4 regions of the Pseudoalteromonas sp. T1lg122 genome follow, and region 1 is predicted to be linked to each of the others. Evidence: predicted binding sites of a transcription regulator. Region 1 holds the regulator's gene; each other region holds the start of a gene.

Region 1 (6,126 bases):
GTCTGATGTACATGTATGCATCAAAGTTAGCCAAGAAGCGTGTCCATTAGGTCTAGCACCAACCGCAAGTACTACAGCAACGTTAGTAATGGGTGATGCAATGGCGGTTGCGCTACTTGAAACCCGTGGTTTCACTGCCGACGATTTTGCGCTTTCACACCCTGGTGGTAGCTTAGGTAAGCGTTTATTACTGACATTGAATGATGTCATGCACGCGGGCGATGCCACGCCGATTGTTAGCGAAACACAAAGCATTAAAGATGCACTCATTGAAATGTCTGCCAAAGGCCTTGGTATGACAGCGGTGATTGGTGCGGATGAAAAGTTAGCCGGATTATTCACTGATGGTGACTTACGCCGAATTTTAGAGCAACGTATTGATATTCATAGTACGGCAATTAGCCAAGTAATGACTCGTTCATGCACAACTGCGCGCCCAGATATGCTTGCAGCAGAGGCTTTAAACATTATGGAACGTAAGCGTATCAATGGTTTAATTGTGGTGGATCAAAGCAATACGCCAATTGGTGCCCTTAATATGCAAGACTTATTAAAAGCAGGAGTTCTTTAAGCAATGACATTCGCTGAGCTATACCAGCCACTTAGCCCTGATGTAAGTCAGCGCGCACAAAAAGTAAAATTGCTAATCTGCGATATAGATGGTGTGTTTTCTGATGGTCGCATTTATTTAGGCAATGATGGCGAAGAACTGAAAGCGTTCAATACAAAAGATGGCTTTGGCATCAAAGCGCTTATTAATAGTGGTTTTGACGTCGCGGTGATTACTGGCCGCCATTCACAAATAGTTCAGCAGCGAATGACTAGCCTAACAGTTCAGCACATTTATCAGGGACAAGAAGATAAGCTGATTGCTTATCAAGAGTTAAAAGATAAACTGGCGCTGACAGATGAACAAATTGCCTATATTGGTGATGATGGTCCAGACTTACCAGTAATGGAAAAAGTGGGGTTTGCTGTTGCTGTAAACGATGCACACCCGCTTATTAAAAAGCTGGCTCATTACACCACGTTATTACCGGGTGGCTTTGGAGCCGTGCGTGAATTAACTGATTTACTGATGTTAGAAAACGGCAAGCCGTTAACTAGCGATGGAACCAGCGCATGAATATAGCCCGTATTTTACTGAGTATTGTTTTTGTTTGTTGCATGGTGTGGTTATGGTACCCGTACTTTAATCAATCAACAGACGCAATAAGTAGTGAAGACGAGATCATAGCATCGCCTGATTATACAGCCGTTGCCTTAAAGCAAACTGCGTATGACGAACAAGGCAAAATTAGTCATAAGGTGGCGGCCGCCAAAATGGAGTTGTATCAACAATTAGGGTTTACCTTTTTTGAACAACCAATTTTTACGATTTATGGCGACCAGCAGGTATGGCAAGTAAAAGCCAAAGAAGCCACTTTATACGAAAACGATCAGCTGATTTTTGAAGGGGATGTGGTTGCTAAAAACTTAACCCACAACGGCATGATCGAAGATATTAAAGCTGAAAACATTAATGTCGACATTGATAAAATGACCATGTTTTCTAAGCAACCTGTGACGCTAACAGGACCGAATTTAAAGATTACCGGGAAAGGCTTAAAAGCCGATCTAAAAACCGAAATTGTTGAGTTAACTAACCATACACGAACCATATACTATGACCAATAAACTTAAGAAACTACTCCTGATCCCAAGCTTATTGATCGCGTTTTCAGGCGCGGCTGCTGAGCAAACTGGCGCACAAATTAGCATTAGCTCAGACCGCCAAGTTGGTAAACTAAAAGATGGCGTTGGCATATTCGAAGGTAACGTAGAGATCGTGCATGGTAATCGTCGTATTACAGCTGAGCGTCTTGAAGCACACGGTGGAGACACCGAAGGCACTGTCGAATTAATTATCGCGACAGGTAATCCTGCTTATTTCGAAGAAAAGCAAGCTGATGGCACCGTAATGAGCGCCAGTGCACAAGAAGTACGTTACGATGTTGCGAAACGCTTCTTAACACTCAATGGCGAAGCTGAAGTCACTCAATCGGGTCAAAAAGTAACGGCCAAAAGCATTACCTACGATATGGCTCAACAGCTGATCAGCGCAGAAAAAGACGAAAACTCAACAGATCGCGTACACACGATCCTCGTTCCAGTTGAAAACAAAAAAGATAACAAAGGCCAACCATGAGCACATTAAAAGCAGAGCTTTTAGCTAAGAGCTACAAAGGCCGCCAAGTGGTTAAAAATGTAGGCCTTGAAGTTGAAGCTGGCAGCATTGTTGGTTTACTTGGTCCAAATGGCGCAGGTAAAACGACAACCTTCTATATGATTGTAGGCTTAGTACCTAGCGACAAAGGTAAAATCAGCATTGATGATAACGACATTACGCTTTTACCAATGCATAGCCGCGCACGTTTAGGTATTGGTTATCTGCCGCAAGAGTCGTCAATTTTTAGAAAGTTGACGGTTTATCAAAACTTGATGGCAATTTTAGAAACCCGTAAAGATCTAAATAAAACCACCCGCGAAGAAACGCTAAACAGCTTACTCGACGAATTTAGCATTCAACATATCCGTGACAGCCAAGGTATGGCGCTGTCAGGTGGCGAACGTCGCCGCGTTGAAATTGCTCGCGCATTAGCCGCAAATCCTAAATTTATCCTTTTAGATGAGCCTTTTGCTGGTGTTGATCCAATTTCAGTGTTAGATATAAAGAAAATTATTGAGCACCTAAAAAACCGCGGTATTGGGGTACTCATTACTGACCATAATGTTAGAGAAACCCTTGATGTTTGTGAAAAAGCCTACATTGTTTCTCATGGGGAGCTAATTGCATCAGGCACACCTGAGCACGTATTAGCTGACCAAACTGTACGTGATGTATATCTAGGCGAGCAATTCAGGCTGTAACCATTACGCCACCGACTAGAGCATCTGCTAGACTTATAACAATGACAATAAATCGATAATTTTTTAACTGTCACAGCACAGTCATCGATAACTTAAAAAGGATTGTTAGGGATACATGAGGCAATCATTACAGCTGCGCATGGGCCAGCAACTTACAATGACTCCACAACTGCAACAAGCGATTCGTTTGTTGCAGCTCAGTACATTGGATCTCCAGCAAGAAATTCAAGAAGCGCTTGATAGTAATCCCCTACTTGAAGTGGAAGAGGCTGATTACAACGAAGAAAGTATCGGTAAGAATGAGCAAAAAGCTGAATCTGACGATATGCAACTAAGCGCGTCTGCAGAAGAAGCACCTAGCGAATACGAGCAAGAAAGCAGTGACGCCCTCAATAAAGACACCGTAAGTGATGACTTAGCAATGGACGTCACGTGGGACGAGTACATGAGTGCTGCCCCATCAACATCATCAGGACCTATGCCTGAAGATGAGTCTATTTACCAAGGCGCATCAACTGAAACCCTACAAGAATACCTAATGTGGCAATTACAGCTCACGCCATTTAGCCCAACTGACGAAGCGATTGCCGTAGCCATAGTAGAAGCCATAGACGACTCAGGTATTTTAACGATCAGCTGTGAAGATATTGTCGAAAGCTTTAATCAAAATAACGATGAAGAAGAAATCGAACTTGATGAAGTTGAAGCGGTCTTAAAAAGAATACAATTATTCGATCCTGTTGGTATTGGCGCGCGCAGTTTACAAGAATGCCTGTGTATTCAGCTTCGTCAATTTGACGCTAGCACACCATATTTAGCTGAAACTAAAATGGTTTTATCTGAGCATATCGAATTATTAGCGAGTCGCGACTATCGCACTTTGATGAAAAAGACTAAGCTTAAAGAAAATGAGCTTAAAGAAGTGATGACGCTTATTCACAGCTTAAATCCTAAGCCTGCGGATAGCATAGTACGCGAAGAGTCTGAGTACGTTATACCTGATGTATCAGTGAAAAAAGTAAAAGGTCGCTGGGTGGTTGAGTTAAACCCAGATTGTATGCCAAAGATTAGAGTAAACAGCCAATATGCGGCTATGTCTCGCTCAGTAAAATCGAGTAGCGACAGCCAATTTATTCGCTCTCACTTACAAGAAGCAAAGTGGTTTATTAAGAGCTTAGAAAGCCGTAACGATACGTTATTAAAAGTAACCAACTGTATCGTTCAACAACAACAAGCTTTCTTTGAGCACGGCCCTGAAGCGATGAAGCCGATGGTGCTAAATGATGTTGCTGAAATGGTCGAAATGCATGAATCGACAATTTCACGTGTAACAACGCAAAAATATATGCATACCCCGAGGGGTATTTTTGAGTTGAAATATTTCTTCTCAAGCCATGTCAGCACCGAAAATGGTGGTGAGTGTTCTTCTACGGCAATACGCGCTTTAATCAAGAAGTTAGTGGCCGCAGAAAACTCAGCTAAACCATTGAGTGATAGTAAAATTGCAGATATATTGGCTGAGCAAGGAATTAAAGTAGCTAGACGTACAATTGCAAAATATCGTGAGTCTCTAGCAATACCTCCGTCTAATCAGCGCAAGAGTTTGATTTAGACGTTTTACATAGAAGGAAAAATGCTTATGCAACTAAATTTAACTGGTCGTCATGTAGAAATCACTGATTCATTAAGAGACTATGTAAACACCAAGTTTGCGAAACTAGAAAGGCATTTTGACCATATAAATAATGTTCATGTCATTCTAGATGTAGAAAAATTAAGCCAAAAAGCAGAAGCAACTTTACATGTAAACGGAGGCGAATTGTTCGCTTCTACAGAACATCAAGATATGTACGCAGCCATTGACTCACTGATCGATAAGCTTGATCGCCAAGTCATTAAACACAAAGAGAAATTAGCTCGACATTAAATTATGAAACTAAGTTCACTTACTAACCAGGACTGCAGCAAAGCTGCGGTCCTTTTTAATAGCAAAAAAAGAATTCTTGAATATATCAGCGAACTGGCCCACCAGCAGCTTCCTCATTTATCGCAACAAGATATCCTAGATGCTTTGCTCAACCGAGAAAAACTAGGCAGCACCGGCATCGGTCGCGGTATTGCTATTCCCCATGGTCGAATGAGCGGTGCCGATGAACCCCATGCGTTTATCATAGTGAGTGAATCACCCATCAATTTTGATGCTATTGATAACCGCCCGGTTGATATATTTGTGGCACTCATCGTACCAGATGGTGACTGTCAGCTTCACCTAAAGACCTTATCAACAATTGCTGATAGACTTAAAGATAAAGAATTTTGTAAACAGTTACGCAGTGCTACAACCGATCAGCAACTGTTTCAGGTCATATCAGCAGAGGCATAAATGGAATTAATCATTATCAGCGGTCGCTCAGGCTCAGGTAAATCGGTCGCTTTACGAGTACTTGAAGACTTAGGCTATTATTGCGTTGATAATATTCCAGTGAATTTGCTGCCTTCACTCGTACGTAGCGTATCTGATAATTACGATAAAATAGCAGTCAGTATCGACGTACGTAACTTACCGAAAGAGCAGCAAGAATTTAATGATATTCTTGAATACCTACCAGGGTTTGCAAACCCAACGCTATTTTACTTAGATAGTGATGATCAAACCCTGATAAAGCGCTTTTCAGAAACACGCCGCTTACATCCATTATCGATTGATTCTTTGCCACTCGATCTTGCTATTAAACAAGAAAAAATATTGCTCGATGTGCTGATCACCCGCGCTGATTTTATGATTGACACCACCGATTTGAGTGTTCATCAGTTAGCTGAATCAATTCGCGAAAAGATCTTAGGTAAAAAAGATAAAAAGCTGATTATTACCTTTATGTCGTTTGGCTTTAAGCACGGTATACCAAAAGAAGCTGACTACGTATTTGATGCACGCTTTTTACCTAATCCACACTGGGAGCCAGATTTAAAGCCGCTAACAGGCCTTGATCAACCAGTAAAAGATTATCTTGCGAGCCACAGCATAGTGCAAAAGTTCACATGGCAAATACAGACCTTTGTGCAAACATGGTTGCCACATTTAGAGCGCAATAACCGCAGTTACCTAACTATTGCAATTGGTTGTACCGGTGGCCAACACCGCTCTGTTTATTTAGCGCAAACAATTGGTGAAAGCTTTGCGAAAAGCCATGCCAATGTAAAAATTCGTCACCGTGA
Region 2 (6,126 bases), on a different contig from region 1:
GCATCTGGTGTGGCTGGCGTTCTGGAATCGGCGCGTGTTTTATCAAAGTATAAATTTAATGGCTCAATTGTTTATGCAGCTTTATCTGGTGAAGAGCAAGGCTTGTTTGGCGGTAAAATTTTAGCTAAATATGCACAAGAGCATAATTGGCGTGTTCATGGTGTTTTAAACAACGACATGATTGGTAATTCAACTGGCATTAATGGGGTAACAGATAACACAACTGCACGTATCTTCTCTGAAGGCACTCGCGTTATAGAAACCAAAGAGCAAGCCCATAAACGCCGTTTTACCGGTGGTGAAGTTGACTCTGCAAGTCGTAACCTTGCGCGTTACATAGATACAATCGCAGATCGCTACATTGAAAATCTGGATACCATGTTGGTATATCGACTCGATCGTTTTGGTCGAGGAGGGCATCACCGTCCATTTAACGATGTTGGCTTTGCCGCTGTGCGTATAATGGAAACCAACGAAAATTATAATCAACAGCATCAAGACTTGCGTACTGAAGATGGCATTACCTACGGTGATACTATTGACCATGTTGATTTTGCCTATGCGGCGAAATTAACGTCACTTAATGCAGTGACGATGGCTTCAATGGCGTGGGCTCCAGCGCCGCCAACGGGTGTTAGTATTTCAGGTGCTGTAAAGCCAAGTACAACATTAGCGTGGCATAAAAGTGATGATCCAACGGTGGTCAGTTATAAAATTTATTGGCGTTACACCAGTGAGCCACAATGGCAATTTAGCCGCGATGTTGGCAACGTCACCGAAGCAACACTGAAAAATGTTGTTATCGATAACTACTATTTTGGTGTTGCCGCTGTAAACAAAGACGGTATTGAATCACCGGTTGTTTTTCCTGGTGATGTTGGCGCGTTTGAATGGCCAGACAAATCAACTAAATAGGAATCGTTAAGTCATAGCGGACACCACCCAGTTCGCTATGAACAGCTGTAATATGCCAGTTATGGGCTTCGACAATTTGTTTTACTATCGCAAGCCCAATGCCTGAGCCTGACTGTTTAACCGTTTTTAAGTCTGGTACTCTATAAAGATGGTCAAAAATCTTTGCTAAACTTTCATCGCTGACACCAGGGGCTGAATCTTCATAGCAGATTAAAAGCTGTGTTTGGTTTTGGCTAATCGTCAAAGTAATCTTACCAGGGTGATTTGTGTACTTAAGTGAATTACTGATTAAGTTTGCAAATAACTGTGAAAGCCGTGTTGCATCGCACTCAAAGTTTAATTCATCAGCAACATTTTGTGAGAATCTCACTTCAAATTTATCAAGCTGGATCAGCATATCTGCGTGTAAGCTTTGGAAATACTCAGCTGCATTAATTGTTGTTACGTTGAGCTGAAAGCTACTTTGCTCTAAAAGTGAAATTTTATTTAAATCAGTGACTAAAGTTGCCATGTCGGTGATTTTTTGGTTGAGTTTTTCGTATGTAAGCTCATTAAATTGAGTTAAGCCTGCTTGGAGCGTTTCAAGGTGTAAGCGCAACCCGGTTAATGGACCACTTAACTCGTGAGCAACTTGTGATAATAACTTACTACGTTGACTGATTTGTTTATCTAGATAATTTCGGCGCTGTTCAATAAGCTGTTTTCTTTGTCTTACTCGTAATAAAGCAATGCCCATTACAGCTAAAAGAAGGCTAAATAATAAAATGCTGTATAAGATAGTTTGGCGCTGTGAAGCAATTGCTTGGCTTTTTTCATTGTCTTGGAGCTTTAAATCTTGAATGGCCAAATCGCGGTCGCGCATCGTAATGGAGTTTTGCAGCTCCGCTAAACGTTGATTGTAGTTGTTGCGGGCAAAGCCTTTTTCAAGCTCTGTAATAGTCCGTTGGTACGAAAATGCCTGTTTGTAATCAGCTTGTTGTACTGCCACAGTGATCAAATGTTCTAGGGCTGTGATTTGCTTTTGCAGCTTATTTTTTTGGTTGCTTAACTTGTAGGCTTGCTCAGCAAAATGTTTAGCTTGTTCGTGCTCAGTAGAGCCAATGTATAGCTTTGCTAATGTGAGTAATACATCAATATATAAGTGATCGTCTTGCTTGAGTTCAGTGATCACTTGTTTTTCAATGGTTAATGCCTGAGTTGCTTTATCGACTTCGAGCAAATTTATCGCAATATTATGGTTTGCCCAGGCAGTATTTCGTGTGCTGTTATAACTTGCGAACACCTGTTGAGCCTCTTGTGCGTATTCAAGTGCTGCATTGTAGTTTTTTAGCCCATATTCGCATTGGGATAGTTTAACTAAACTATGTCCGATATCAGAAAGTGAACCCGTTTGCCTATCAAAACTAAGGGCTATAATAAATTCGCTCTTTGCTTTTTCGTATTGTTCTAAATCTAAATAACTTTGGGCAATTGAATAACTTATGCCTGCTTGTAATGAGATGGACGGTGACATCTGCTGAATAACTTCACGGCGTTTTAGCTTATATTCTAGAGCAAGCGTAAACCGGTCTAACTGCTCAAGATTACGCGAATAACCATGGTAGAGCATTTCTTTTTGTTTTAAAGTTAATTCACGATTTTTGTCGTGTATATAAACCTCAAGCAAGTTCAAGGCTGCTTGATACTCGCCTGCATTATGATAAGCACTGACAAGGCTCGCCACGGCATCAATTTCATAATCGATAAGTTGTAAACGCTGAAACAGGGCGACATTTTGTTGCGATAAATTGATTGCAGATACTAAGTCACCTTCTCTGTAGGCGAGGCGGGCTTTTGCAAGATATAACTCGCTGTAAATGGGGGCGTCGCTTTTGTATTTAGGGCTTGCTTCAAGTTCATCAATAATAGTTTGCGCTTGTTGAAATTGGCCGAGGTGTATGTGAACGTGAATTAATCTAACGTTAAAACTGACTTGTTCTGCAAGGCTGGCGGACTCAATAAGCTTTTTATCGATGGCTTTTAAATAGTCATATCGTTTTTGGTAGTCACTGATTGTTCTGGCTTCATCAATGTTGTGTTGCAGTGTTGATGCAAAAGCACTGTTCATTGATAAGGCAAAGTACAGAATTACAGAGGCTTTAAGTTTCATAGTGGGGTTTATTATTATTTTTATTCCTAACTAGTCTAGCATGTCATTCTTTTAAGTGGGAATGATTTGCTTTTATAGCTAAAAAGAATTGCATTATGCAACTATGCCTCTTGCATCTTGCAAATACTCAGCCCAATTGTTCATAACGTCTTGTTTTAGAATGAGTTGTATTTTGGAATGGTTACTGCTTTGAGTAATAACACATCCACAGGAGAGTGTAATTATGAAAAGTAACTTACCCGCTTACCTAATAACCGCACTTGCAACTGGCTTCGTAAGTGCAGCACCATTTGAACAGTGCCCAAGTAAGGCATTTTTAATTCAAGGTTCGCCTGCGCAAATGTATGGCGTTGACCTGGTATCAGCCAAAACCACCGTGCTTGCAGCGTCAATGGATTTTTCAACAGAAACGAATAACGACAGCGTTAATGCGGTTGGCTTTAATTATCAAGACCAATATATGTATGGCTTTAGTAAACAAGCACCAAAAAGTGTTGTGCGTATTGGTGACGATTATGTTTTACAACGTTTGACTATAAATGGCCTGCCAGATACCAATTTTTATGTTGGTGATATTCATGTAAATAGTGAAACTAATCAGGCGATTTACTATTTATACCACCCTAAATTTGGTTTATATGGCATTGATTTAACTGAAGAGGCCGACGAGTATCAGGCACAATTAGTTGCAGGCTCAGCGAACTGGAATTTAGCTATTTATGATTTTGCTTTTCATCCACACAGCAATCTTTTGTATGCGGTTGAGTCAAACGGAGACCTCTATGAAATAAATTTAGATAACCAGACACCCACTTTTGTCGCTAACCTCGACATAGCAGGTGATACCGGTGCTAATGGTGCAGGCTATTTTGATGTACAAGGCCAGTTTTATTTTAGTAATAACCGCAGCGGTAAAATCCATAAAGTAGATTTGAGCACCAGCCCTGTAATGGGTTATACGCCTACTGCTTCAGTGTTTACCTTAGGGCCAACATCGAATCAAAATGATGGTGCACGCTGTGCTATTGCTGAAGTAAAAGTAACTGATAACTCTATCGACTTTGGTGATGCACCCATGCCATATAAAACAGCACTTGCTCATAGTGGTGCCCGCCATTTGTTTGACCCTAATGAAGACCAATCAAATTTAGTTTATTTAGGAGCCGTTGTTGATGGCGAAAATATTAACACACCTGCTGATTTACAGGCATCGCCAGTCGATAGTTCAGATGATGGTGTGAGATTTGTTACTGATTTTGTTGCAGGCTCTACCAGCCAGGTAATAGTGACCGCACCTAATGATAATGGGTATTTATATGCTTGGTTCGATTGGGATCAAAATTTCCAGTTTGATCCAGATGAAATCACAGTGAGCAAGTATCGCTTAAATCAAGGTGATAACAGTGTGCTGGTTGATGTACCGAGTGATGCTGTGATGGGAGCAACATGGGCACGTTTTCGTGTCACAGATGGCAGCGAAGCTAACCCAATTACCGCAAGTGGTGGGGTAACAGGCGGCGAAGTGGAGGACTATCCGGTAACCACTTATGGCAGTTTGGTATACCCAAGTGAGAATGGTTGGGTAACCCTTGCCTATGAAGATCAATGGCCTTTCGCTGGTGACTATGACTTTAACGATTTAGTTGTAAATTATCGTACTACATTGATTGATAAAGAAGGCCAGGCCATGGGCTACAAGATTGAAGGGGAATTAGTTGGCATTGGTGCTGATTTTCATAATGGCTTTGCAGTACGCTTGTACCAAACGATAGCCGATGGTGCTGATAAGCGAATATTAAGAAATCAGATTGATACAAGTTCAATTAATTTAACTATAGATGGCGAAACACAATCACATTCTATTTTAGAGCAAGGGGTTGAGAATGCTATTTTTATTATCATGCCAGATACATGGGATTTTACAGATAAGCAATCAAGCTGTAGTTACTTTAGAACTGAAACAGGCTGTGATACCAACAGCAAAGTTTCGTTTAGTTTAACTGTTTCACTTCAAAGTGGAGTAACAACAATAGAAGCCCCTAAATATACTTTAGATCCATTTATTTTTGCGGCTCAAGATCACTACCATGGTGAGTTTTTAGTTGGACAAAACCCACGCGGTTGGGAAGTTCATATTAAGAATCAACAACCAACCGAAAAATTCAATGCACAATTATTTTCAATCAATGGCTCTGATGATGCGAGTAATAGTGCTCAAAGTTATTATTTCCAAACAGAAACAGGCCTACCTTGGGCAATGGAGATTGGTAGCGCATGGGCGCACCCAAAAGAGAGTGTTGATATAACACATGCGTATGGTGACTTTAGAGCATTTGCTGAATCAGCAGGACGAGATAAGCCTCTTTGGTTTAATAATGCAAAACTTGCAAATGTTATTTTACGAGGAGAATAATCATGAAACATTATACTTTAGTAATCATTAGCTTAATGTTATCGGCGTGTGGTGGCGGTGGAGAAGGTAGTACTTCAACCAAGGCGGAAAGTACAACGGTTACGCAGACACCCACCACAAGTACTCCGCCACCAGAAACATCACCTCCAGAGACGAGTACAGATCCTGTGACAATGGTCGACTTAACAATTGCTCCTGAATTTGATTTAAGTAGCAAAATTGAGCTGAGTGTAGATGTAGATTTGAATATGGGTGATAGCAGAGCCTACTTAAATATCTGCTTAAAAGATGATGATAATAAAGCAGATTACAACCAATGCTTATTGCGCGCACCTTTAAAGCAAAGCAAGTTAACCTCGACTGTGATGCTTGCTAACAGTGCATTAGAGCTGGTGGCAGAAGTTTGGTTTTATGATTCTCAAAATGAGCCACTACGTTTTTATTGGCAGCATGAAGAAGGGCAATCAGCGGTGTTCACTATTCGTTAAACATGAGTGATCGATTTTATGATTTATTCAGTTTAATTTTAATAGAGTTAATATTTTCAACAGCTTGAAAGAGGATTTTGTTATGCAATATGTTCAACAGATACTGCAATCAGTAAAAGAGTCTAATTCAAATGAGCCTGAGTTTTATCAAGCTGTTGAAG
Region 3 (6,126 bases), on a different contig from region 1:
ATTTTTTGGAACATGGGAGCAATAGAATGCTAATACTAACTCGTAGAGTAGGTGAAACCCTTATGATCGGTGACGAAGTAACAGTTACTGTTCTTGGTGTTAAAGGAAATCAAGTTCGCATTGGTGTAAATGCACCGAAAGATGTATCAGTACATCGTGAAGAAATCTACATGCGAATCCAAGCAGAGAAATCTAACCCAAATCCGGGCAACGTTTAATCAGCGACAGATATTTTTAAGAGCCACTCACTGAGTGGCTCTTTTATTTAGTTCAGCTGTAATTTCATCATTTAGCGCTTGTTTAGAAATATATTGCATACCGCGCTGCGCTTTTAAAATAAAACCTCGCTCAGTTTCAATAATCTCACTAATCTGTTGCCAGTTTAATTGGTAACTTTTATGCGGGTTTTCGGCCTTCACCCCTTCATCATCAAACACGATAGTCACTTCGCTACCTGATGCTCGACTCAGCATTTGTCTTGCGACCCACCATGGCCGCTTGTAATAAAACGATAAGCACTCAACGACAGCAAGCATAATCATAAAGCTGCCCAGATAATGATTCTCTAATTGATAAAAAGCTAATAAGCCTAAGGTTATTAACAATACCAACAGCGGGTATTTAGGCTTAGCTTGTGATGAATAAGGTAGAGACTCATCAAAGCATTCGTAATAATACGGTTTATCTAATGTGTAAGTTGTACTTAATGTCATTCGGGGACTCACTTAATCGACTGGCAGCAGTTTAACATTGATAGAAAAAAACTGCCGCAGTTGGTTTTCATTTAGTTGTCATTATGAGAGCTTAAGGTATCTGTATTTTTTAGGTGTAAGTTGTATGTTTGTTAGTTCAATGTCATTAGCACTAGCAATGACCACAAATACTTTTTTAGTTATGGGCGATATGCCATACACCCCGATTGATGAAATTAATCTCGCCAAAGATGGAAAAATTACTAAAGCAATCGCAGCAACACCCCATGGCTTTTTAATGCACCTTGGTGATATGAAATCGGGAGCACTTGCTTGCACCAATAAGCTTTTGCAAACAAATAAAGCGTTATTAACGTCGTTGACCACACTGCCTTTTATTTACACCCCAGGTGATAATGAATGGACAGATTGCGATCGAGAAAAGCTATCGGTGCGTTTTGATGAGCTTGAACGGCTAAGCTTTGTTAAAGGCTTGATGTTTGAGGAGGCTTATACACAAAAAGCGAAGCAACTACAGGGTTATGCCACACAGGCTGAAATGCTAGAAAATGCTCGTTGGCAGTTTGATGACATTGAATTTCGTACTTTGCATATACCGGGCACTTTTAACGGCCGCTCGCAAATTTTAAAAAGTGACAAAAACGCAGCACTTGATGCCGCTGACAAACGTGATAAGTACAACTTAACTTGGTTAAAGCAAGCGCTTGTTCATCAGGATGCTAAGGCCTATGTGTTTGGCTTTCAAGCTGACATTTACCATCCAACCAGTAAACCCGCTTGCAGCGAATCACAGCGCAGCGATTGTGATGCCTTTAAAGTGTACCGTGATGCTATCAGCGACTTCGCAAAGCACACCACAAAGCCTGTGCTCGTGATGCATGGCGATACCGGCCCATATTGTCAGCAGCAGCTAGCGAGTAACTTAACGCGCTTAAATGTCCCCGGTGATTTTGCCGTTAGCGATGTAACTAAGGTGAGTTTTATTGACGGCCAGTGGCATATAGCGAGTGTAACGACAAACGAGCCCCTCACTAAGGTTTGTGAGTAATAACTTAGGTTGGTTAGAGCGGAGCGAAACCCAACAAGTTAGCGAGTTGCGAGGGGAAAGAGTAAAGTTGCGAGGGGAAAGAGTAAAGTTGCGAGGGGAAAGAGTAAAGTTGCGAGGGGAAAGAGTAAAGTTGCGAGTTTATAGGGAAATGAGCCATCAGCTTTCAGCCGTCAGCTATCAGATTAAAAAAAGAGCCGGTAGGTTGGTTAGAGCGGAGCGAAACCCAACAAGTTAACGAGTTTCTAGGGGAAAGAGTAAAGTTGCGAGTTTATAGGGAGAGGAGCTATTAGCTTTCAGCCGTCAGCTATCAGATAAAACAAATAAGTTAGCGAGTTTCAAGGGGAAAGAGTAAAGTTAGCGAGCTTGAGGTAGCAGCGGTTTAACCACGCGTAGGCGTGAAATTTATTTCGCGCGATGTTTCTTAAATCTACGTGACGTAGGGTAGAGCGGAGCGAAACCCAACAAGTTAGCGAGTTTCTAGGGGAAAGAGTAAAGTTAGCAAGCTACTTGACACAAGCAGCTTGCAGCCTAAAGTCGCTAACTCGCTAACTCGCTAACTCGCTAACTCGCTAACTCGCTAACTCGCTAACTCGCTAACTCGCTAACTCGCTAACTCGCTAACTCGCATACACAAAAAAGCGGCACTTGGCCGCTTTTCTTAATTAAGGTGTATTATTAGCAGTTAGTTTCTTTTGCGTTAACACCTTCTTTTACTTCTTCACATGCATCTTCAACTGCATTTTGTGTATCAGTAATTGCTTCGTCAATACGTTCGCCAGCTTCTTCAGCGGTGTTGTCTTCACAACCCATTATAAATAAACCTGAAAATAGGGCGATAGTTGCGGCTTTTAAAGTTGAATTTTTCATAATGAAATTCCTTGTAAATTTAAAATAAAGTAAGTGGTTATCTGCTTTTAACTACTTAGGGACACTGCCTCTAAGTGCTCCTGATACCAGCGAAATAACAAGTAATACTAAAAATATAAAAAAGATAATCTTAGCGATGCCTGCAGCGGCTCCTGCGATACCGCCAAAACCTAACACTGCTGCGATTAACGCGATAACTAAAAAAGTAATTGTCCAGCGTAACATAGTGGTCTCCTTGGCTATTTAAATTTTCTTAAGTTCGATGTAACTAAAGCGAGTTCTGTGCCAGAATGTTTATTTCTTAAATTTCAGTTGGTTATGTGTTTTTGTTGTTATTGGCAGGGTTCATCATTTGGTAACTTTTACGAGTAAGCATGTAACTTATTCATAGTGATATTTTTTCATATTGAGCTGCATGAGAAAAATGAAAGAAACTGCTAAAAATGGTAAGACCAATTTAACTTTGTTTTGTGGGGTTAGCTCTAACGCCTTGTTGTGTGTGGTTTTTGGTCATTTTGTTGCTATTAATTAATAGTTCAGCATATAACGTCTGGCTATATTGACTATTTATATCATCTATAACGGGGCTTTAAATGCGTGAATAGTGGGGTGTTAATTATATGTGTGTCATGTTATTTTAAATTTAATTGGTTTTACCAATTTACAATGATGCTATACAAATTGATTTTCTTTGTTATCATTGGTGCATAAATATTTAACAAAAATGACTTTTTATTATAAGTAAGCGAGGGGAGTCGTATGGATATAGGTGGATTACTCACCACTGCGGCCAGTTTGATGGTGACAGGCATGGTTGGCGTGTTTGTTTTTCTGAGCATTTTGATTTCTGCGGTGATCTTAATGTCGAAAGTCGTGGGTCGATTCGACGATCCTGCAACTGCAGAACCTACGCGAACAGCAAAAATTCAACCTCAACAGGGTGTGCCACAGGCACATATTGCAGCTATCAGCGCTGCAATTGCTCAATTTCGAAATAAACAAAAATAACGGGGCAGCTCAAACATGGCTAAATTAAAACTAACCGAATTAGTATTGCGTGACGCACACCAGTCTCTTTTGGCAACGCGTATGCGCTTAGACGACATGTTACCCATGGCAGAAAAACTCGATAATGCGGGTTATTGGTCTATTGAATCATGGGGTGGTGCAACGTTTGACTCGTGTATCCGTTATTTAGGTGAAGATCCTTGGCAACGTATTCGCGAGCTAAAAGCTGCAATGCCAAACACTAAGCAGCAAATGTTACTGCGCGGGCAAAACCTTTTAGGCTACCGCCATTATGCTGATGATGTAGTCGAAAAGTTTGTTGAGCGAGCTCATAAAAACGGTGTTGATGTATTCCGTATTTTCGATGCGATGAACGATGTACGTAACCTTGAAACCGCGATTAAAGCAGCGGTAAAAGTAGGTGCACACGCTCAAGGTACAATTTCATACACAGTAAGCCCAGTGCATACACTTGATATGTGGCTGAAACTTGCTAAGCAACTAGAAGATCTTGGTTGCCATTCAATTTGTATCAAAGATATGGCGGGTTTACTAAAGCCATACGATTGTGAGCAGTTGATCAAAGGCTTAAAAGAAACCGTGTCTATTCCTATTGCGATGCAATGCCATGCGACCACAGGTTTAAGTACTGCAACATACCAAAAAGCAATCGATGCGGGTATCGATATGCTTGATACAGCTATTTCGTCAATGAGTATGACTTATGGTCATAGCGCCACAGAAACCATAGTTTCAATTGTTGAAGGCACAGAGCGAGATACTGGTCTTGATTTAAACCAATTGGAAGAAATTGCTGCTTATTTCCGTGATGTTCGTAAAAAGTATGCCGCTTTTGAAGGTAGCCTCAAAGGCGTTGATGGTCGCATCTTATTAGCGCAAGTACCGGGCGGCATGTTAACTAACATGGAAAACCAGCTTAAAGAGCAAGGTGCAGCTGATAAGCTTGACCAAGTGTTACTTGAGATCCCGCGTGTTCGTGAAGATTTAGGTTATATCCCACTCGTTACACCGACCTCACAGATTGTCGGTACTCAAGCGGTACTAAATGTACTAACTGGCGAGCGTTACAAAACCATCACAAAAGAAACAGCGGGTGTGCTGAAAGGTGAATATGGTGCAACACCAGCGCCTATGAATAAAGAGTTGCAAGAGCGAGTACTTGAGGGTGCTGAAGCAATTACGTGCCGCCCTGCTGATAAGCTAGAGCCTGAGCTTGAGAAGCTAGAAGCAGAGTTATTAAGCGAAGCTAAAGAGCAAGGCTTAGAGCTTGCTGATGATGTGATTGATGATGTGCTTACTTATGCATTGTTCCCACAAATTGGCCTTAAATTTATTAAAAACCGCAACAACCCAGATGCATTTGAAGCAATTCCAACGGGTGAAGTTGCTAAAACTGAAGCAACTCCTGCTGCTTCAAGCCCTGTAAAAGCAGAGCAGTACAGCGTTAAAGTTGATGGTAAAGTTTACGATGTCGTCGTAGCGCAAGGTGGTGAGCTTAAAGAAGTAACCCTAAAAGACAGTGAGTTAATTCCTCAGTCGGCGTCAGCGTCAGCGGGCGAAACACTCAATGCACCGTTGGCAGGTAATATTTTCAAAGTGAAAGTGAAACCAGGTCAAACCGTTAACGAAGGTGATGTGGTTATCATTATGGAAGCGATGAAAATGGAAACTGAAATTCGCGCCGCACACTCAGGCACAGTTGCAGAAGTATTAGTGGCAGAGGGCGACTCTGTTGCCACTGGCGATGCGCTAATCGCGCTGGCATAGGAGACAGAGGATGGATGGTGTTTTAAACCTCTGGCATGCCACGGGTATTGCTAACTTTACTTTTCCGGCATTGATCATGATTGCGGTTGGTTGCTTGCTGCTCTATTTAGCAATCGCCCGTAACTTTGAGCCACTGTTGTTATTACCGATTGGTTTTGGAGCTATTTTAACTAATATTCCAGTAGCTGGGTTATCTGAGCCGGGCGGCCTTTTGTATTACGTGTACCATATTGGGATCGACTCTGGGGTATTCCCACTTTTGATCTTTATGGGCGTAGGGGCGCTGACTGACTTTAGTGCCTTAATCGCTAATCCGCGTATGTTGCTGTTAGGTGCGGCTGCGCAATTTGGTATTTTCGCAACTTTATTTGGTGCAATACTGCTTAACTATATTCCTGGCTTTGAATTTACACTACAAGACGCATCGGCAATTGCCATTATTGGTGGGGCGGATGGTCCAACAGCTATTTTCTTAGCATCTAAGCTAGCACCTGATTTACTGGGGGCGATTGCTGTAGCAGCTTATTCTTATATGGCGCTAGTGCCAATTATTCAGCCGCCAATTATGCGTGCACTAACAACGCAAGAAGAGCGCGAAATTCAAATGCCGCAACTTCGTGCCGTATCGAAAAAAGAGAAAATTGTTTTTCCGTTAATGGTGCTTAGTTTAACCATCTTGTTTTTACCTGCAGCAACACCGCT
Region 4 (6,126 bases), on a different contig from region 1:
CTGTACTATCGTCCGTTAACGCTTGTTCTGCGGCTTTTTTTTGCATCACTCGGTGATTATTTTCGGTGTTCATTACCGCTTCGTAAACGGCAAGTGTGTAACCACCGTGGCGTTTTATAGCATCTTCAAACACTTCAATGGCGGTATCGTCCATAAAGTGTTGCTTGCCATCATATTCGTAGGGTTTGACTTGTCCGGTTACTTGACCACGTAAATCAATAAAGCGTGCCACTGGCTGAGATAAGCGCGACATTTCCATTTTGATCAGAAACTGCTCTGGCTTAGTTAAGCTAGCTGTCTTTGATTTAAACAGTTTGTCGAACTGGGGAGTGCCTAAATGTGCCTTTAGTTCTTCAACTAGGCTTTCATATTTAAGCAGTATGTCTTCAGCCATTTATAAAACCATCACCGTCTATCTAAAAAAGTAGGTATACTAACGGGCTATTTAAAGCCAAAGCAGTGTAACTACTTTTTTATTTTATTCGTTATTGTTATATGTATTCGCCAATTAAATGGCAAGCACTGTAAAGTTTTATTTGTAAGCAAAAACTGTGCCCTTAACTATTTCTTAATTAAGCACTTAGCTAAATTAAGCGTTTTTCAGGGGGTCAAGTTACAACATATTATCTTTTGTGATTATAAAAATGACTCTCACTTAATCGTCTGAGTCATAAGTTTTACTTTAGCTATTATATGCTTGAAAATACAGAAATAGTCACAAATCAGCTACAAAAATAGGTAAGGCCGAATGGCAAAATCAGCAAAAATCGAATTTGTCTGCACTGAGTGCGGCATGAACTATCAGCGTTGGCAAGGACAGTGTAAATGCGGAGCATGGAATACGCTGGCAGAATTTAAGCCTTCAGCAGGGCAATCAAAACAAGCGGCAAGCCGTGCGGTAGTGGCAGGTTATGCCGGTATCGCAGGCGGTGGCTCAAAGAAAATAAATGAAGTGGCAACCACTGAGGCCGAAAAACGCCTTACCGAAATCGGCGAGCTAGACAGAGTATTGAGCGGTGGTGTAACGACAGGTTCAGTTAACATTATCTCTGGCGACCCTGGCGCTGGTAAAACTACCTTGCTCTCAGATTTAGTTGCACGTATGTCAAAACTGATGCCGTCTTTATACTGTACAGCTGAAGAGTCTCTATCGCAGTTCAAAAACCGTGTGAATCGCCTACGTTTAGATTACAACGAAGACGAGCTTTACTTACTGTCTGAAACCAGCGTTGAAGCCATCATTGAAGAACTTGATAAAAACAAAATCAAGTTCGCGGTGATTGACTCAATTCAGGCTGTGGTAACAGAAACGGCAAATGGTAGCCCAGGCTCGCCATCGCAGGTTAAAAGTGCAGCGCAAGCTTTAACACAATATTGTAAGCAAAATGATGTAACTATGTTCATCATTGCCCATGTAAACAAAAATAACGAAATTGCAGGGCCGCAAACACTCGTGCATATCGTTGATGCTTTATTGCATATCGATACCAACGATGGGCAAATCAGAACTTTACGTGCTAATAAAAACCGTTTTGGCGATATCGACACCGTGGGTATTTTCAGAATGTGTGAGCGCGGAATGCTGAGCGTTGATAACCCAAGTGAAATCTTTTTGTCAGGCTCGAGTACTGAATCTCCGGGCTCTGCAATCACCTGTATCCGTAAAGGTAACCGTAATTTACTACTCGAAATCCAATGTTTAACCACAGAAACCGAAGCTGAATTCCCGCAGCGAGTATGTGTTGGTTTAAACATGAACCGCATCAAGATGCTGACGGGCATTTTGCGTAAGCACACAAAAACAAAAATCTTTCACGACACTTTTTTCAACATTGTCGGTGGCTTAAAAATCGATGAGTCAGAAACCTGTATCGATTTAGCATTAGTAACAGCGTTATTAAGCAGCTTGAACGAATTTGTTGTACCCCGCACCACCTGTATTATGGGCGAGCTAAGTTTAAATGGTGATGTAAGACCAATCGACAGTGGCGTACCTCGAGTCAAAGAAGCTGCTCAGCATGGTTTTACCGAGATTTTTATCCCGCATCGCAATTACCATAAATCAATGGAAGGCCTTGGGGCGAAGATCACGCCGGTGAAAACGGTGCATGAACTATTGTCGTTAATAAACTAAATACAATTTGATACACTGATAAAAAAATTACACCAATTAAAGGAAATAAAATGAAGAAGTTAATTATTGCAGCGGTTGTTGCTGCGGCTGTCGGTGGCGTGGCTTACGCAAATTACGCAGCGACACAGGAAGTGAAAAAGGTGGTTGATAAGCAAATTAGTGCGTTATCAATTCAAAGCGGTGTAGATATTAAATACAGTGATATCTCAGCAAGTATTTTTGATAGCAGCATGCAGTTATCTGATATCACTGTTTCAAATAGTTTAAGTAATGAGCCAGTTGCAACTATCGACAGCATTGATGTGTCAGGTTATGAAGTTGATGCGATACCACCGCACACAGGCTTTGTGATGACTAACTTTCGTTTTAGCGATGAGTTCTTAGCGCAGCTACCAGAAAACTCAAATAACAAGCTAGCATCAACAAGCTATAACGTAAATTCATCACTTGATTACAATAAAGACTCAGGCGACAGTGACTTTGCACTTAAAGTGACTGCGAATGAGGTGGCTGATGTGAATTTCAATCTTGGTTTAGCTAAAACCACAGCGTTAATGGAAGCATCACTTGCTGCGAGTCAAATGCAAAATGAAGCAGCGGATGGCCAGCTAACCTTAGAGCAGCAATTACAACAGCAATCAAAGATGATGGCAGCACTCACTCAGTTAGAGCCGCGCCGTATTAATCTGTCGATAGCTGATGAAGGTGAGCTTAAAGCCGTGGTCGATAGCTTCTTAACTTCGCAAGGTATGACGCATGAGCAATTTAAGCAAGTGGTAGCTATGCAATTACAGCAAGTTCCTGTGAGTGAAGAACTTGCGGCAGCGATCACTAATTTTGTGAATGGCTTATCGTCTTTCTCTGTGTCGGCAAAATTACCTGAAGGTAAAGGCATGATGGAGATTAATCAGCAAATTCAAATGCTGATGGGTCAACCAGAAGAGCTTGCGAAATTTATCAACCTGCAAGCAAGCGGCGCATAATCTCAAGCCCCTCTGTAAATCTAGCCTTAAAGTGATGGGTGATTGAGCTTACTCACTTTAAGGTTGTTTTTTATCTGCATCACACCTTGGCTATGCTCTAAAAATTTTTGTGCTAAAGCTCTTTGAAAGCCTGTTTCTGCAATGCCTTTTAGTTCAACAGTATCACCATCAACAATCACTTGTAGGTTTTCAATTCGAAAATTAGGATTGCTTGTTAATTTCTGCAGTGCCATTTGTTGTAAGCGCGGTTGAGCCGATGTACTAGTCGTTAGCACGCTAGTATTGGCGCTTACGTTCGTTGCGCATGCAAGTAAAAAAATACAGCTTAATGATGTAAGTACTACGGTTAATTTGAAGCGGCTCATACAATTCCCTCGTTAATGTAGTCTGCTGTGAACTATTGCTGAACCAGTTACAATTATCATTCCAATATTTAACTTGTTGATTTTAATTGGTTTTATTTGAATTAATGGGGTGAGGGGGAATAAAGTGTGAACTAATTACACACTCATTAGGTAAAAAGGGTAGGGTACAAAAATGCCGAGGCAAGCTCGGCATTTTTTCAGTAAGGGTAATAAAGCTACTTTTTCTTCTTCGCTTTAGCTTTGGCTTTTTTCTTAGCCTTCATTTTTACTGGATCTTTTTTCTTTTTAGAGGGAATTTTTGCTTCTTTGTGCTGTGGCTCAAAGCCTTTAATCACTCGGCGTTTAAGCTTTTGCTCTATGTAGCGCTCAACCTTGCCTAAAATTGCCACGTCGTGTGCTTCAACAAATGAAATCGCAATACCTTTTTTACCAGCGCGGCCAGTACGGCCAATACGGTGTACGTAAACGTCTGCGGTACGAGGCATATCAAAGTTGATAACATGGCTGATATCAGCAACATCAATACCACGTGCAGCCACATCCGTTGCAACTAAGATATTATTGCGACCTGAGTGAAAATTTTCCATCGCTTTCATGCGTTTATCTTGTGGCATTTCACCGCGTAACCAAGCAACACGAAGGCCTTCGTTGTTTAATTCACCAATTAATGTTTCTAAGCGCTCACGAGTTTTAACAAACACAATCGCTTTATGAATGTCGTCACCATTTAACGTTTCAACCAACATTTTAAGTTTGTGGTCGTAGTCATCCGCAAGGTGAACCCATTGGTGGATTTTGCCTTTCTCTTTACGTGAAGATTCGGCTTCAAGGAGTGCCGGATCGTTTAAGATACGCTCCGCAAATAACTCTACGCTGTCACCTTCAAGGGTGGCTGAGAATAAGAAACATTGGCGACGGTTACGTGCTTCATCACAAATACGAAGCATTTCTTTACGAAAACCCATGTCTAACATGCGGTCAGCTTCATCAAGAATAAGCACCTCAACATTTTCAGCATGGAAGTTCTCTGTTTCAAGGTACTCCATTAAACGCCCTGGTGTGGCAATGAGAATGTCGTTATTGCTTTCGAATATTTCTCTGTGTGTCCCGTAGTTTATACCACCTGTCACAACCCCAATTTTAAGATGAGTTTGTGCTGCAAGTAATTCGCATTGCTCATGAATTTGATAAGCAAGTTCACGGGTTGGCGTCATGATCAATACGCGCGCAAAGCCAGGATCGCGACGTGGGAAATCAAGCAAGTATTGAATTGCAGGGATCAAAAACGCGGCTGTTTTACCCGTACCAGTAGGGGCAGATGCCAAAATATCACGACCTTGAAGAGCTTCAGGGATCGCTTGTTGTTGAATACTGGTTGGCGTATCAAAACCCATTTTATTAATGGCATTTAACAGCTTGTTATCGATATCAAATTCAGAAAATTGCATAGAGTGACATAAATAGAGGACAATTGAGCCTAATTATACGCGTTAACGCGGCTGTGGTGAATGAAAAGGTGAAAAAATGTCAGGCTTTGTGTTTAAACAATTTACGGTAACGCAAACACGCACGGCGATGAAAGTGTCGACCGATGGTATTTTGTTAGGTGCATGGGCTGATATAAATAAAGCTAAGCGCATTTTAGATATAGGCACAGGCACTGGATTACTGGCGCTTATGGCAAAACAAAGAGTGTCTGATGCAAGTGTGAGTGCCATTGAAATAGACACGGGTGCCTGCAGTGATGCCCGAGATAACTTTGCCGCTAGCCCTTGGCCAGAAATAAACCTTTTCGAAGGAGCAGTACAGTCGTTTAGCGCAGCAGAGCCTTTTGATGCGATCATCACCAATCCACCGTATTTTAATGGGAGCCTAAAAGGTGAAAATGATGCTCGAAATACTGCCCGTCATACTGACGGCCTTAGCTTCAGCGAATTGATAGAAGCGTGTACTAGGATTAGCCACGGCAAAACGCTTTTGAATGTGATTTTGCCTTGCGTAGAGGCAAAACAATTCATTGCGGTAGCTGAGCAGGCAGGCTGGTACTTAAATCGCCATTGCTTGGTCCGTACTACCGAGAAAAAACAACCAAGTCGCAGCTTGTTGCTACTCAGCCAAAACAACGGCGAATGTGATACATCATCGTTAACCATACATGCAGCTGATGGCAGCTATAGCCAAGATTATAAAGAGCTATGTAAAGCTTTTTACCTAAACATGTAATTATATCTGTGATTTTTGTATGGAAGGTGGTTGTAATTGCATGACTTCATCAAGCTGAATTTGCTGAACATATTCAAGCTCTAATAGGGCGTCTAACACGGCTTTACTGTGCGACTTTTCTATTTCGGCGCTGCAAAAATCAATAATGCTAAAGCGGCGTTTGATTAGCAGACCTTTGATGTCAGGTAAAGGCTCTGTGGTTTCAATTAGTACGCGGGTTGTTGGGCAAGGGTCGGCATAGCCTGAGCGTAATAACTTTTTTAAATTAAACAAGTTATCATCAAGCCGACCTAGTTCAATGGCGGCTTTAGCGCTATCAGGAATAAATAATGGCTCAGCAAAGCGATTTATTTTTATTTCGCCAATGGCGTTTATTGTGGCAACCTGATTACTGTCGTAACTGACAATATCACCGGTAATT

The links. Region 1 encodes sigma-54, which starts transcription at its own class of promoters, with help from an activator protein. Its sites were predicted from a motif close to GTTGGCACGNNNNTNGNNT; they were not measured.
Region 2: the regulator sigma-54 is predicted to act here: its motif matches at 3,236-3,254, upstream of C2M33_RS07895 (LruC domain-containing protein).
Region 3: the regulator sigma-54 is predicted to act here: its motif matches at 2,900-2,918, upstream of C2M33_RS14680 (DUF1328 domain-containing protein).
Region 4: the regulator sigma-54 is predicted to act here: its motif matches at 3,530-3,548, upstream of C2M33_RS14925 (BON domain-containing protein).

The regions. Positions count from the first base shown of each region.
Region 1 is NZ_PQCG01000031.1:98,743-104,868, reverse strand. Features, by position in the region: gene C2M33_RS11315 (KpsF/GutQ family sugar-phosphate isomerase) at 1-571, shown strand, start outside; gene kdsC (3-deoxy-manno-octulosonate-8-phosphatase KdsC) at 575-1,126, shown strand; gene lptC (LPS export ABC transporter periplasmic protein LptC) at 1,123-1,677, shown strand; gene lptA (lipopolysaccharide transport periplasmic protein LptA) at 1,667-2,188, shown strand; gene lptB (LPS export ABC transporter ATP-binding protein) at 2,185-2,910, shown strand; gene C2M33_RS11290 (RNA polymerase factor sigma-54) at 3,026-4,522, shown strand; gene hpf (ribosome hibernation promoting factor) at 4,550-4,837, shown strand; gene ptsN (PTS IIA-like nitrogen regulatory protein PtsN) at 4,841-5,293, shown strand; gene rapZ (RNase adapter RapZ) at 5,294-6,126, shown strand, end outside.
Region 2 is NZ_PQCG01000007.1:542,399-548,524, reverse strand. Features, by position in the region: gene C2M33_RS07905 (M28 family metallopeptidase) at 1-915, shown strand, start outside; gene C2M33_RS07900 (ATP-binding protein) at 908-3,064, opposite strand; gene C2M33_RS07895 (LruC domain-containing protein) at 3,288-5,477, shown strand; gene C2M33_RS07890 (hypothetical protein) at 5,480-5,965, shown strand; gene gdhA (NADP-specific glutamate dehydrogenase) at 6,048-6,126, shown strand, end outside.
Region 3 is NZ_PQCG01000032.1:494,600-500,725, reverse strand. Features, by position in the region: gene csrA (carbon storage regulator CsrA) at 27-218, shown strand; gene C2M33_RS14695 (YcxB family protein) at 246-713, opposite strand; gene C2M33_RS14690 (hypothetical protein) at 838-1,761, shown strand; gene C2M33_RS14685 (hypothetical protein) at 2,437-2,628, opposite strand; gene C2M33_RS14680 (DUF1328 domain-containing protein) at 2,680-2,853, opposite strand; gene C2M33_RS14675 (OadG family protein) at 3,388-3,636, shown strand; gene oadA (sodium-extruding oxaloacetate decarboxylase subunit alpha) at 3,652-5,424, shown strand; gene C2M33_RS14665 (sodium ion-translocating decarboxylase subunit beta) at 5,435-6,126, shown strand, end outside.
Region 4 is NZ_PQCG01000032.1:543,154-549,279, reverse strand. Features, by position in the region: gene C2M33_RS14940 (PilZ domain-containing protein) at 1-394, opposite strand, end outside; gene radA (DNA repair protein RadA) at 749-2,134, shown strand; gene C2M33_RS14930 (hypothetical protein) at 2,185-3,117, shown strand; gene C2M33_RS14925 (BON domain-containing protein) at 3,144-3,482, opposite strand; gene srmB (ATP-dependent RNA helicase SrmB) at 3,698-4,930, opposite strand; gene C2M33_RS14915 (tRNA1(Val) (adenine(37)-N6)-methyltransferase) at 5,007-5,705, shown strand; gene C2M33_RS14910 (hypothetical protein) at 5,706-6,126, opposite strand, start outside.